Regions from separate parts of the Mesorhizobium sp. L-8-10 genome, predicted to be linked through region 2. Evidence: predicted binding sites of a transcription regulator. Region 2 holds the regulator's gene; each other region holds the start of a gene.
The links. The regulator PhoB, encoded in region 2, activates phosphate uptake and scavenging genes when phosphate is short. The targets are predictions, from matches to a motif close to TGTCATNNANCTGTCAT.

Region 1: a site for PhoB is predicted at 1,146-1,162, ahead of JN280_RS18150 (LTA synthase family protein). Genes of this name have one in related genera too.
Region 3: a site for PhoB is predicted at 1,678-1,694, ahead of JN280_RS21625 (UDP-2,3-diacylglucosamine diphosphatase). Genes of this name have one in related genera too.
Region 4: a site for PhoB is predicted at 1,516-1,532, ahead of JN280_RS01155 (DUF1045 domain-containing protein). Genes of this name have one in related genera too.

What each region holds. Positions count from the first base shown of each region.
Region 1 covers NZ_AP023263.1:3,918,340-3,921,569, reverse strand. The annotation lists gene JN280_RS18155 (glucan ABC transporter ATP-binding protein/ permease) at 1-934, shown strand, start outside; gene JN280_RS18150 (LTA synthase family protein) at 1,247-3,118, shown strand; gene JN280_RS18145 (GNAT family N-acetyltransferase) at 3,129-3,230, opposite strand, start outside.
Region 2 covers NZ_AP023263.1:2,411,821-2,415,050, reverse strand. The annotation lists gene JN280_RS11335 (hypothetical protein) at 1-74, opposite strand, end outside; gene JN280_RS11330 (DUF2000 family protein) at 254-661, opposite strand; gene JN280_RS11325 (AraC family transcriptional regulator) at 692-1,702, shown strand; gene phoB (phosphate regulon transcriptional regulator PhoB) at 1,689-2,378, opposite strand; gene phoU (phosphate signaling complex protein PhoU) at 2,420-3,124, opposite strand; gene pstB (phosphate ABC transporter ATP-binding protein PstB) at 3,157-3,230, opposite strand, start outside.
Region 3 covers NZ_AP023263.1:4,696,173-4,699,402, forward strand. The annotation lists gene JN280_RS21615 (NADP-dependent malic enzyme) at 1-700, opposite strand, end outside; gene JN280_RS21620 (SDR family oxidoreductase) at 857-1,621, opposite strand; gene JN280_RS21625 (UDP-2,3-diacylglucosamine diphosphatase) at 1,741-2,553, shown strand; gene JN280_RS21630 (MFS transporter) at 2,717-3,230, shown strand, end outside.
Region 4 covers NZ_AP023263.1:266,567-269,796, forward strand. The annotation lists gene JN280_RS01150 (alpha-D-ribose 1-methylphosphonate 5-triphosphate diphosphatase) at 1-768, opposite strand, end outside; gene JN280_RS01155 (DUF1045 domain-containing protein) at 770-1,477, opposite strand; gene phnE (phosphonate ABC transporter, permease protein PhnE) at 1,620-2,990, opposite strand; gene phnE (phosphonate ABC transporter, permease protein PhnE) at 2,993-3,230, opposite strand, start outside.

The DNA of each region.
Region 1 (3,230 bases), 1.5 Mb from region 2:
CTTCGCCACGCTGATGATCGGCCGGCTCGATCAGGTGACAGCTTTCGTCAACCAGGTCTTCGAAGCCGGAGCGAAGCTCGAGGACTTTTATCGGCTCGAGGACGCGGTAGCCGATCGGAAGGAGCCCGATGGCCTGCGCGAAATCGAACGCCTCACCGGCCATGTCCGTTTCGAGGACGTGAATTTCTCCTTCCCCAATTCGACGGTCGGCGTCAGGGACATATCCTTCGATGTACCGGCCGGCCAGACGGTGGCGATCGTGGGCCCGACCGGTGCCGGCAAGACCACGCTGATCAACCTGCTGCAGCGGGTCTACGATCCCAACAGCGGCCGCATCCTGGTCGATGGCATGGACACCCGCACCATCACCCGCCGATCGCTGCGCCACTCGGTGGCGACCGTGTTCCAGGACGCCGGCCTGTTCAACCGCTCGATCGAGGAGAACATCCGCATCGGCCGCACCGATGCCTCCTATGACGATGTGCACGCCGCCGCCAGCGCCGCAGCCGCCCAGGACTTCATCCTGGCCAAGAGCGAAGGCTACGACACCCAGGTCGGCGAGCGCGGCGGACAGCTCTCGGGCGGCGAGCGCCAGCGCATCGCGATCGCGCGCGCCATCCTGAAGGATGCGCCGATCCTCGTGCTCGACGAGGCGACCAGCGCGCTCGACGTTGAAACCGAGGCCCGCGTGAAGGAAGCGATCGATCGGCTGCGGGCAAACCGCACGACCTTCATCATAGCGCACCGCCTCTCGACCGTCCGCGACGCCGACCTCATCATCTTCATGGACAATGGCCACATCGTCGAGAAGGGCGGTTTCGCCGAACTTTCGGCGAGCAACGGACGCTTCGCCGGGCTGCTCCGCGCCGGCGGCCTGCTCACCGATGACGAGGTCCGCCGCGTCGCCCATATCGCGATCAAGGAAGTGGCCTAGGAGGGGCCCCGGGGGCGGCTCGCCGCTGGGCCGCCTCTCAATCCGCCTCCAAAATCACGTAATTGTTTCAGTCATTTACCGGAAATCACCGGATAACGATATATTTAGCCGTACAAATTGTCGCAACCAGAAATTTTCGTCAAAAAAGCGCCCCCCTTCATATCCTTTTTCGCGTGTCGCGCGTTAATAGTGACACGCGCATGACAGCCTGATGACGGCTGCATGACAGTTGGTCGGCGTATCAGAGGTATCGAATTGGCCAGGCCCATCGTGAAAATCCGCGCCTTGAAGGGCGCACCCTGGCAGGAATCGATCACCGACAGTTGGCTGCTGCGCGTCGCGGCCTCGGCACTGCTTTCCGTCACCGTTGCCGCGGCGCTCGTCTTCGCGGTCGAGTTCATGGCGCGTGGCTCGCTTCAGTCGACATTGACCTTCTTCGGCGACGCGAGTCGTCCAGGTTGGACGACGGTCCTGCTCTTCCTGCTGGTGATGCTCGGGCTCGATGCCCTGCTCGGGCGACGCTACCAGTCGCTGCTGGTGATGGGGCCGGCGCTATTGCTGCTCGCCTGGATCGGCCAGCAGAAGATCCACTATCTCGGCGATCCGCTCTATCCGACCGACTTCCTCTATTACCGCCAGATCATCGAGTTGATGCCGCTCCTGGTGCGAGAGCGGCCGCTGACCGGCCTCGCCATGGCCGCGGGCTCCCTGATGGCCCTCGGCATGTTCGTCTTCGCCTGGCGCTTCTGGTGCGCCCGTTTCCCGGTGCTACCGCTCAACAGCCGGCTGATGCGGGTCGCTCTGGCGGCGCCGACGCTGGCGTTCTTCGCGTCGATCATGGACTACGCAACCTTCTCATGGACGCGGGACCGGCTGCAGATCATCCCCGTCATGTGGGATCAGCGCGAGAACTACTCGGTCAACGGCTTCACGCTCGCCTTCGCTCTCAACGTGCCGATGGCCCATGTCCCCGCCCCGGCCGGCTATTCGCCGCAGGCAATCGACCGCATCGGCGCGGCGCCACGCGGACCGGCCATGCTGCCGAAGGAAAAGCCCGACGTCATCATCGTGATGAGCGAGTCCTTCTGGGATCCGAAGCGCCTGCCCGGCGTGAAGATCTGGCCCGACCCGATCCCCACCACGCGCGCCATGCTGTCGGGCCATGTCTTCTCGCCTGAATTCGGCGGCATGACCGCCAATGTCGAGTTCGAGGCGCTGACCGGCTTCTCGAACGCCTTCCTGCCCTATGGCAGCATTCCGTATCAGCAATATGTGCGCGCGCCGGTGCCGTCGCTGGCCACCTTCTTCCGCGGCCAGGGTTATCAGACCACGGCGATCCATCCCTATACATCATGGTTCTGGAACCGCGGCGCGGTCTATGACGCCTTCGGCTTCGACCGGTTCCTGTCCGAGGACAACATGCTGCCGCTCGCCAAACGCGGGCCGCTCGCCTCGGACGCCGCACTCACCGAGGAGATCATCCGCCGGGCCGACGCCACCGACCGGCCGTTTTTCTTCTTCGCGGTCAGCCTGCAGAGCCACGGTCCCTACGAGCCGCACCGCTATGCCGATGTGAGCCACAGCGTCGTGGCGCCCGGCCTCAGCCGCAAGACCAGCGAATCCATCCTCACCTTTGCCGAGGGCGCTTCCGACGCCGACAAGGGGCTGGCCCGGCTGATCCAGTGGGCCGAGTTGCGCGAGCGGCCGACCGTGATCGCGCTGTTCGGCGACCATCTGCCGCCGCTCGGCCCTGCCTATGTCGAGACCGGCTTCATGAAGGATCTCGTGGCACCGCGCAAAGGTCCGGCGAAGGACATGGCGCGGACGCACGAGACCCCGCTGGTGATCTGGTCGAACCGGACCGGCAAGGTGAAGAAGCTCGGTACGATCAGCCCGGCCTTCGTTCCCATGCAGGTGCTGAAAGCCGCCGGCATCCAGCACCCCTACTACACCGACTTCCTGGGCGAGTTGCACGAGCGCTACCGCGTGATCGACCGCAACATGCTGCTAAAGCCGGACGGCAAGGCGGTTCCGGACTGGGCTCGCGCCAGGCAGATCGATCCTCTCGTCAGCGACTACCGGCTGCTGCAGTACGACATGATGTTCGGCACGCAGCGAGGCGCGAAGCGTTTCTTCCCGGAGGCGCGCGGCAATCTCGTCGCCGGTGGCGGCGGCTATTTCTGAGCAAAGCTCTTCAGGGCAGTTCACCGCCGCGTTCGCACAGGGCCTGAAAGGCATAGTCATAGGCGGCGTGAATGTGGTCGGCCGGATAACGGACGATGCCGAGCCTCTCGTA
Region 2 (3,230 bases):
CCGTCGGCGATCATGACCTGCCGAATGATCGGCTCGTTGAGCAGTTCGTCGAGCGTGGGCTCGCGCTGATGCATCGTGCTGCTCCATCTGCTTAGATCGCCGGAACCATAAAACGGAACTGTAACCCAATGATGTCATCGGCAGTCTTTTATGTTTCATCGTGCCGGTCTCAGTGCCTGGCGCCGGCAACATCATCGTCGCCATGTTCCGGGTGCTGCCGCGCACTTGAGCGGATTCGAGGCAACGGCCTGGCTTAGGCGTGCATGCTTGCGCCCTTGGTGATCTTGTCGACGATCTTCTTGTCGGCGCGAAGGGCAATGCCTGCCACCTTGGCATCGTCGGGCCCGAAAGTTGCAAAGACGGCGCGGTTGGCGGCATCGTGGCCGGTGGCGAACATTGCGTCGACATAGAGGGAGGTCGTGATCCCCCGCTCCAGCGAACGACGGTGGATCTGGCTCATGGTCGCCGCATCGGCGGACAGAACGATAACCGGCTGGACGGACATGGGGTTGTAGCGATTGCCATCGCGATCCACATATTCGTCGCCGATCATCTCGGGAGCTCGGAAGGAAAGGCCGGTGGTGAGGAAGGCCGTGACGTTCAGCTTCTGCCACACGGCAAGGTCACTGCGCAGGACGATGGCGACTTTGGTCTGGAACATGGATCGTATCACCGCTGGGAAGATGGCAAGATGTCTCCCGATCTAGGCTGGAACGAACAATCCGGTCTTGAACGTTTGTGCGGGCGCACCGACGAGGGCGGCATCGTGCCGGCACCGCCCTTCCCCGGCCTGGAGCGCATCGACGCCAAGTTCTTCGGCAACGCCTTCGAGCCTCATCGCCACGACACCTATGCGATCGGCGTGACCTTGCACGGCGTTCAGACATTCCGCTACCGGGGCGAGGTCCGAAACAGCCTGCCGGGCCAGGTGATCGTGCTGCATCCCGACGAGATGCATGACGGCGGCGCCGCGACCGATGCCGGACTTCACTATCGCATACTCTATCTCGAGCCCGCCCTGTTGCGGCGAAGCCTGGCAGCGAGCTGTGCCCCGCTGCCTTTCGTCCGCGACCCCGTCGTCACCGATCGGCGGCTGCGCGAGACGCTGCTGCCCTGCCTCTCCGATATCGAGGGCGAACTCGACGAATTGGCCGTCGTCCAACTCGTCACCGAGTTGGCGGACGGCCTGTCGCGCCATGCCGATGGACCCGCCCCTTCCAGGATCACCCTCGATGTCCCCCGGCTGGAGATGGCACGCGACTATCTGGAAGCCAATCTCGACCGTGTCGTGCGCTCCGACGCGCTGGAGGGCGTGACCGGACTCGACCGGTTCAGTCTGGCGCGGCAGTTCCGCGCCTTTTTCGGGACCAGCCCGCACCGCTACCTGCTGATGCGGCGGCTGGCGCGGGCAACCGCCCTCATCCAGGCTGGAGAGAACCTGGCCGATATCGCGGCCAGGACCGGCTTTGCCGACCAGAGCCACCTGAACCGTCAGTTCAAGAAGGCGTTCGGTGTCACGCCCGGCCGGTGGGGCGCCCTGACGCGGGCCCGACGGCAATCGCCGGCCCGCGCTGGAGCAGCATTTCCGCCTTTCTTCGAAAAGCCGAGACGCCCTGACTCATTGTTGTCACGCAATTCCGGACGCAAGACCGCTGCGCACTCTTGCTGGAATTGCTCCAGCGGGGACGTCACGCCTCGTTGATGGCGTAGCCGGCGCCGCGGATGGTGCGGATCACATCGGGCATGCGGGCCGTATTGACCGCTTTGCGCAGGCGGCCGACATGCACGTCGACGGTGCGCTCGTCGATATAGATCGTTTCGCCCCAGACATTGTCGAGCAACTGGCTGCGCGAGAAGACGCGCCCGGGATGCTGCATCATGAACTCGAGCAGGCGGAACTCGGTCGGGCCGAGCTTGATCTCGCTCTTCTTGCGATAGACCCGGTGCGCTTCGCGGTCGAGCACGATGTCGCCAACCTTGAGCACCGTCGACAGCACTTCGGGCTTGGCCCTGCGCAGCAAAGCACGAACCCGGGCGACGAATTCCGGCGTCGAGAACGGCTTCACCAGATAGTCGTCGGCCCCGGTCGAAAGGCCACGCACCCGGTCGCTCTCCTCGCCGCGCGCCGTCAGCATGATGATCGGCAACCGCTCGGTCTCCGGACGCATCCTCAATCGCCGGCAGAGCTCGATGCCCGACACGGCGGGGATCATCCAGTCGAGGACCAGAAGGTCGGGTACGTTTTCCTGCAGCCGGAGCTCGGCTTCATCGCCGCGATTGATGACCTCGACCTGATAGCCTTCGGCTTCCAGGTTGTAGCGCAGGAGCACGCATAGCGGCTCCTCGTCTTCCACGACCATGATCTTGGGGGCAATCATGCGGGTCGGATCTCCTCGGTATTCTTGCGGTCAAGCCTTTCTCATTCGGCGACTGTCGTCGAGGTTTCGTCGTGTTTCGGCCGCTGCACCGGAAGCTGCTCTCCCGTCATGACGAAATAGGCGTTCTCGGCGATATTGGTGACATGGTCGCCGATGCGCTCGAGGTTCTTGGCGCAGAACAGGAGATGCGTGCAGGCCGTGATGTTGCGCGGATCTTCCATCATATAGGTGAGGAGCTCGCGGAACACGGCAGTGTACTGGACGTCGATCTTCTCGTCGTCTGCCCGCAGCTTCATCAAGGCCTGGGCGTCGTCGGCGACATAGTGGTCGACGACACCGTTGACCTGACCCAACACCATGCCCGACATCGCCTCGATCGAATGCGACAGGCCGCGCGGCGCGACGCTCTGGCCGACTGCGCCCACCCGCTTGGCGATGTTCTTGGCGAGATCGCCGATGCGTTCAAGGTCGGCGGCCATGCGGATCGCGCCGACCACCGCACGGAGGTCCTGCGCCATGGGCTGGCGCTTGGCGATCAGCGTGATGGCACGATCGTCGAGCTCACGCTGCTTTGCGTCCATCACGGCGTCGTCGGAGATCACACGCTGTGCCAGCGCCGTGTCGGAGTTGAGCAGCGCCCTGGTGGAGCCCTGCACCATCGACCCCGCAAGGTCCCCCATGTCGCGGATCAGCCGGTCGACATGATCGAGTTCGTCGTCGAAAGACGTGACGGTATGTTCACCCATGATCCTGTCCTCGTTGTCCTTCCGCCCGCCGCTTACCCGAAGCGGCCGGTGATGTAGTCTTGTGTGCGCTTGTCGTCGGGGTTGGTGAACATCTTGTCGGTGGGGC
Region 3 (3,230 bases), 2.3 Mb from region 2:
AGGCGACGCCGAAGCGGTCGGTGACCCAGATGTTCTCGTGTCTTGCGCCGAGCGAGACCAGCAGGTTGAGGCAGGCAAGCGCGGCAGCACCTGCCCCCGATGTCACGATCTTGACGCTGTCGATCTTCTTGCCGGCCAGTTCGAGCGCATTCAGCACAGCGGCCGCGACGATGATCGCGGTGCCGTGCTGGTCGTCGTGGAAGACGGGAATGCCCATGCGGGCCTTGAGCTGTTCCTCGACCTCGAAGCACTCGGGCGCCTTGATGTCCTCCAGATTGATGCCGCCGAAGGTGGGTTCCAGGGCTGCCACCGTCTCGACCATGCGGCCGATCTCGGGCGCGTCGATTTCAATGTCGAACACATCGATGCCGGCGAACTTCTTGAACAGCACGGCCTTGCCTTCCATGACGGGCTTGGAGGCCAGCGGACCGATATTGCCCAGCCCCAGCACGGCGGAGCCGTTGGAGATCACGGCGACCAGATTGGCGCGTCCGGTATAATCGGCCGCACGTGCGGGATCGTCGCGGATTTCCAGGCATGGGGCGGCGACTCCCGGCGAATAGGCGAGCGCAAGGTCGCGCTGGTTGCCGAGCGGCTTCGTCGCCTGGATCTCCAGCTTTCCGGGGATGGGATATTTGTGGAAGTAGAGCGCGGCCTCGTCGAGGTCCGACCGTTGCTGTTTCTTGGCGTCGTCGTTCATCGCGGCCACCCGTCCCGTTCTTGTCCTTGTCAGTATTAGCCATACACCGCCGGATTCGCGAGCGCTTCGCGAAGGGGGCGACACGAGCACACATCCCGCGCCGGCTTCGCGCCGGCGCGCTGGCGTGCCCGCCGCGGATCCTGCCGGTCGGCGCGGTCAGAAAGCGCTCACATAGGAGCCTCCGTCGACGGGAATGTTCTGCCCCGTCAGATAACCGGCATGGACCGAGCAGAAGAAGGCGCAGATCTGGCCGAATTCCTCCGGCGTTCCCAAGCGTTTCGCGGGAATGTCGGCGCTCAGTCGCGCGATGCGCTCCCCTTGTGGCATTTCGGAACCGAAGGCGCCGCGCAGGCGGTCAGTGTCGAGCTTGCCGGGCAGGAGATTGTTGATCGTTACATTGCTTGCCGCAACCGTGCGGGCGATACCCGCCAGAAACGAGGTGAGGCCAGCGCGCGCGCCAGAGGAGACGTCGAGGCCCGGGATCGGCACATAGACCGACAGCGAGGTGATGTTGACGATGCGCCCGAAGCCGCGCTGCACCATGCCGTCGATGACGGCCTGGATCAGTTCGATGGGGGTGACCATGTTCTTGACGACGCCGTCGAGAATCGCCTGGCGGTCCAGATCGTGGAAATCGCGACGCGGCGGGCCGCCATTGTTGTTGACGAGGATATCCGGCGACGGACAGGCGGCGAGCAGGGCGTTCTGCACCTCAGGCAGGGCGACGTCGCCGACGACCTCCGTCACGATAACGCCGTAGCGGCCGCGCAAGTCGGCGGCCGTGGCCGCGAGCCTGCCGGCGTCACGGCCGTTGACGACGAGGTCGCAGCCCGCCTCGGCGAGTGCGGCCGCGCAGCCGCGGCCGAGGCCCTTGCTCGAAGCGCAGACGATGGCCTTCTTGCCCTTGATACCAAGATCCATGGCGTGTCCTTTCCCAAAAAAGCGGAACCTATCCTGCGGGCTCACCGAACCGCAACCGTCATACGCCTGTTGCATGAATCGGGGCATAGCCACACTGAAACAACGGTTCGGATCAGCCAATGCACGGCGAAACCCCGCGCAAGGTGCGCACGCTCTTCATTTCCGACCTCCATCTCGGATCGAAAATCGCCAAGGCCGATTTCCTCCTCGACTTTCTGCGCGATCATGAGGCGGAGACGATCTATCTGGTCGGCGACATCGTGGACGGCTGGCGCCTGCGCCGTTCCTGGCACTGGCCGCAATCGCACAACGATGTCGTGCAGAAGCTGCTGCGCAAGGCGCGCAAGGGCGCCAGGATGGTCTACATCGCCGGCAATCACGACGAGTTCCTGCGCGACTTCCAGGGCGTGCATTTCGGCGGCATCGAGGTTGCCGACCAGGCGATACATGTCGCGGCGGACGGACGCCGCTACCTCGTGATCCATGGCGACCAGTTCGATACCATCGTCCACAATGTCCGCTGGCTCGCCTATCTCGGCGACAAGGCCTATGACCTCGCCATCATCGTCAACCGCATCGTCGGCCGTTTCCGCCGCCTGTTCGGCATGCCCTACTGGTCCTTCTCTTCCTGGGCGAAGGTGACGGTCAAGCGGGCTGTCAATTTCATCAGCGCCTTCCAGACCATCGTCGCCGAGCAGGCGAAGAACGCCGAGGTCGACGGCGTCATCTGCGGGCATATCCACCACGCCGCAATGGAGGACATCGCCGGCATCCGCTACATCAACACCGGCGACTGGGTGGAGAGTTGCACGGCCGTCGTCGAACATTTCGACGGGACGATGGAGATCCTGCGCTGGACGGAGACGGCTGCACAGCCTGCCGCCGGCCGCTTCGTGCCCGTCGTGATCGACGCCAAGGCGGCTGCCGCCTGAGCCCAGCCGCCGGCGCTTGCGCAGGCATCCATGCGAGCCTCCCGAGGCGAAATCAGCGCGGCGATCCGATTGGGCCAGACGTTCCGCTCCGGCAGCCGGCGTGGTATCGACGATGTCGTGCTGGCGACTCGCCCTTCGGCCGGCCATCTCCCGGACCGCCTTGTTGTCATCGCTCCCGCCACTTTCGCCCGAACAACTCGTCAAGCCGCGCCATTTCGAGCTGCGGATCGCGGCCATCTTCGCCTTCCTGTTCATCCCGCAAGGGTTGCATCTGCCCTACTTCCCGCTCTGGCTCGAATTGAAGGACTTCGGTCCCGAGCAGATCGCGGTGATCCTGTCGGCGCCGATGTTCCTGCGTGTCTTCACCACACCACTGATCACCGCTTTCGCCGACAGGGCCAAGGACAGGGCCAATGTGCTCATTGTGCTCGCCGCCGCGACGCTGACGCTCAGCTGCGGCTACTTCCTCGAACCGAGCTACGTCCTCGTTCTCGGTATCTCGCTGGCGCTTTCGGTGGTCTGGACGCCGCACTCGCCGCTCGCCGATTCGCTCGCTCTGTCGGGAGTTCGTCGTTTCGGATCGAACTACACGAGCATGCGGGTGTGGGGCTCGATTTCCTTCCTTTGCGCCAATCTTGCCGGCGGCGTCGTCCTTGGCTGGAGCGGAGCGGCGATCG
Region 4 (3,230 bases), 2.1 Mb from region 2:
GGCGGTGGTCGGGAATTCGGCGACGCGGATGCCCTGGCTGACAGCTTCCTCGACATGGGCGACGGTGGCGTCGTCATGGCTGGCGAGCACGATGCCGCGCGCCTGGCAGGCGGCGGCAATCGCCGCTCGATTGGCCGGCGAATTGGCCTCGGATTCGGCGATCCGGCGCTCGCAGAAGACGCGGAACGCCTCGTCGGACATCTTGAGCTTGCCCTGGTAGTAAGTCGCATAGGCCGAAAGCTGCGCGAACTGGCGCTGGCCCGGCGCATGGTCCATCAGCGAAGCGAGCCGTACGCGGTCGTCGCCGTCGAAATAGCCGAAGCCGTCGAGGCAGTCCGGAGCTGACACCTCGCAGCGCAGATGAATGAAATGGTCGGCACGGACCCGGTCCTGGCGCACGCTGTCCTCTATGGCGTCGGCCAGCTTGCGCATCTCGACGGCGGTCATGTCGGCATCCTCGTCGAGACCGACACGCAGCGCGTCGAAGACCGTGGTGATACCGGCGGTGGCGACCTGAGCGTCATGGGCGAGGACCGCGGCGATCGGGTTCCAGCGCACCTTCGGCCGCGGAGCGTAGTGGCCTTCGAGGTGGTCGGTGTGCAATTCGACAAGGCCCGGAATGACGAAGTCGCCTTGCATATCCTCGCCGCTGCGGGAGGAGCCGGAGGCGATGTCGGCGATGAGCCCGTCGCGGATCAGCAGCGACCCTGTCACCACCTCGTCGGCGAGAACGAGGCGGGCATTGGAGAGAACGGTTTCGGCAGTCATGTCAGGCGGACTTTCTTTCCCGCTGTCGTCCCAGCGGATGGTAGGATTGAACCTTGAACGGCGCTCCGGCCTCGGGTTCGACAAAAACGGCGAGCCCGTCCACTGCGACGGGGCCCTCGAGCATGGTACCAAAAAACTCCTCGATCGCGCCACGGATGCGCGGAGCCTCTTCGGCGCCGACCCTGCCGGTCAGCGTCATGTGGAAGCGGAACGCCTCGAAGACGTAAGGATAGCCCCACTGGCAGAGATTGCGGAATTCGGCGGGGCGCAGCGCATCCGGGTTGCGCCGCTCGATCTCGGCCTCGGTGAGCGGCGCGCGGAAGCGGTCGAAGGCGACCACGACGTCGTCGGCGAGCTTGTGCAGCGCCGCCGGCTTGCCCTCCGGCATGAGCGCGAAGAAACTGTCGAGTTGGGCAATCACGAGGCGCGGCAGCACGACCGGCGCCATGCCCTCGGCAAAGGCGTCGACCGCCTTGCCGAGAGAGGCTTCGGTCTCGCCTTCGGCCAGGCGGAACGGCGCCTTCAGGGTCGCATGGAAGCCGTAACGGCGCGCGGCCGCCGTATGGAAGGCGATTTCGGCCGCCGAGATACGACCGAGCGCGGGCGCCGGGGTGACGTCGCCGGTAAAGGGGTCCCTGCCCAGCCACTTCGCCGCGGTCCGGGTCAGCGGATCATCGGGCGCTGGCGTGAAATAGATCGCGTAACGCATGGTTATTCCTCGCAAGCCCGATGCCATAGGCGATTTGCATGACAGATTCACGAAGCTATGCGTGATTTCCCAGCGCTAGCAAAACTTAGCCGGCAAGTCACGGAAGGGCTCAGGTGAGGGGCCGGCGCCTCTCAATCCCTCTTCAAGCGCTGCCCGACATCAAACGCTTTCTCAACGCGTTGGAGATGTTGTCGAAGATGAAGACCACGATCAGGATCAGCAGCACCATATAGGCGACGTTCTCCCAGTCGGTGTTGGTGCGCATGGCCTCCCACAGCTTGAGGCCGATGCCGCCAGCGCCGACCGCGCCGATGATGGTCGCCGAGCGCGTGTTCGACTCCCAGAAATAGAGCGACTGGCTGAGGAAGACCGGCAGCACCTGGGGCAGCACGCCGTAGCGCTGCACGAGCGCCGGGTTGGCGCCGACGGAGCGTATGCCCTCGCGCTGCTTGTCGTCGATGTTCTCCAGCGCCTCGGAATAGAGTTTTCCGAAGGTGCCGGTGTCGGTGAAGAAGATCGCCGAGATGCCGGCGAGCGGACCGGGACCGAAGGCCCGCGTGAAGAACAGTGCCCAGATCAGCATGTCGACGGAGCGCAGGAAATCGAAGAAGCGCTTGGCGACCTGGTTGACGATCCGGTTGGGCGTGATGTTGCGCGCAGCCATGAATGCCAGCGGGAAGGCGAGCATCGTCGCCAGCACGGTGCCCGCGAAAGCCATGACGATCGTCTGCATCAGCTTCAGCCAGACGTCGCCATGCTGCCATTCGGCATTGTTGAGGATGTTGTCGAAGGCCAGGGCGGCGTTCGACATATCGGGGCGGATGCGCTCCGAGGAGAATACCAGCCCGGCGACCTCGCCGAAGGACTTTCCCCAGAACGGGGAGTTGGCATCGAAGAAGAAATTCTCCCAGCCCCAGAAGCGCCGCCGCACCTTGATCTCGTCGTCCTCGATGTCTGCCCGGCCGGAAAAGCCGAAATCGACAATGATCTTGTCGCCGGGGGCCTTCTGCACGGCCCAGGCCGGCAGCGGTCCGGCCGCATCCACGCGCTCGCGTGGGATGATGGTGACGTCGAGCGTCTCGCCGGCCCGGGTGACCGTCACGCGGCCGGGCGTGACGTCGATCGTGGCACTGCGGCCCATCGACATGGCGATATGCGAGAAGATCTGCTTGGCCTCGCCGGTCGGCTTCGGGTCGAGCACGATCCAGTCGGGATGACGTTCGGGATTGTAGGCGGAGAAGCGCGGATAGGAGACTGTCGCGCCGCCGTCCTTGAAGTCGATATTGGGCCGGGTCTCGTAGCTCACCCAGTCGGCGAGATAGCTGCCGGCGATGCTCCAGTTGCCCGAGGTCAAGACGCTGCCGATCGAGAACAGCCACCAGGCGAAGATCAGGTAGCCGACGATGCCTATCCCGACGGCCCAGGATATCAGGCGTTTGCGGCCGGAGCCGGCGAAGGCTTCGGGATGGCGGGCGGCGATCGCGGCGATCTCGTTCCGGGTCAGCGCGGTCATGGTCAAGCTCCCCTGCCGAAAGCGAAAGCCTGGTCGCCGACGAGCTTCTTGCGCAGCCAGGCCGAGAACTGGTCGACCGCGATGATCGTCAGGAGCAGGAGCAGGATGATCGCGAGCGTCTTGGCCTCATGGTTGCGGCTGATCGACAGGCGCAGCTCCTCGCCGATGCCGCCGCCGCCGACCGCGCCGATGATGGTGGAGGCGCGCACATTGATCTCCAGTCGCAACAGGGCATAGCTC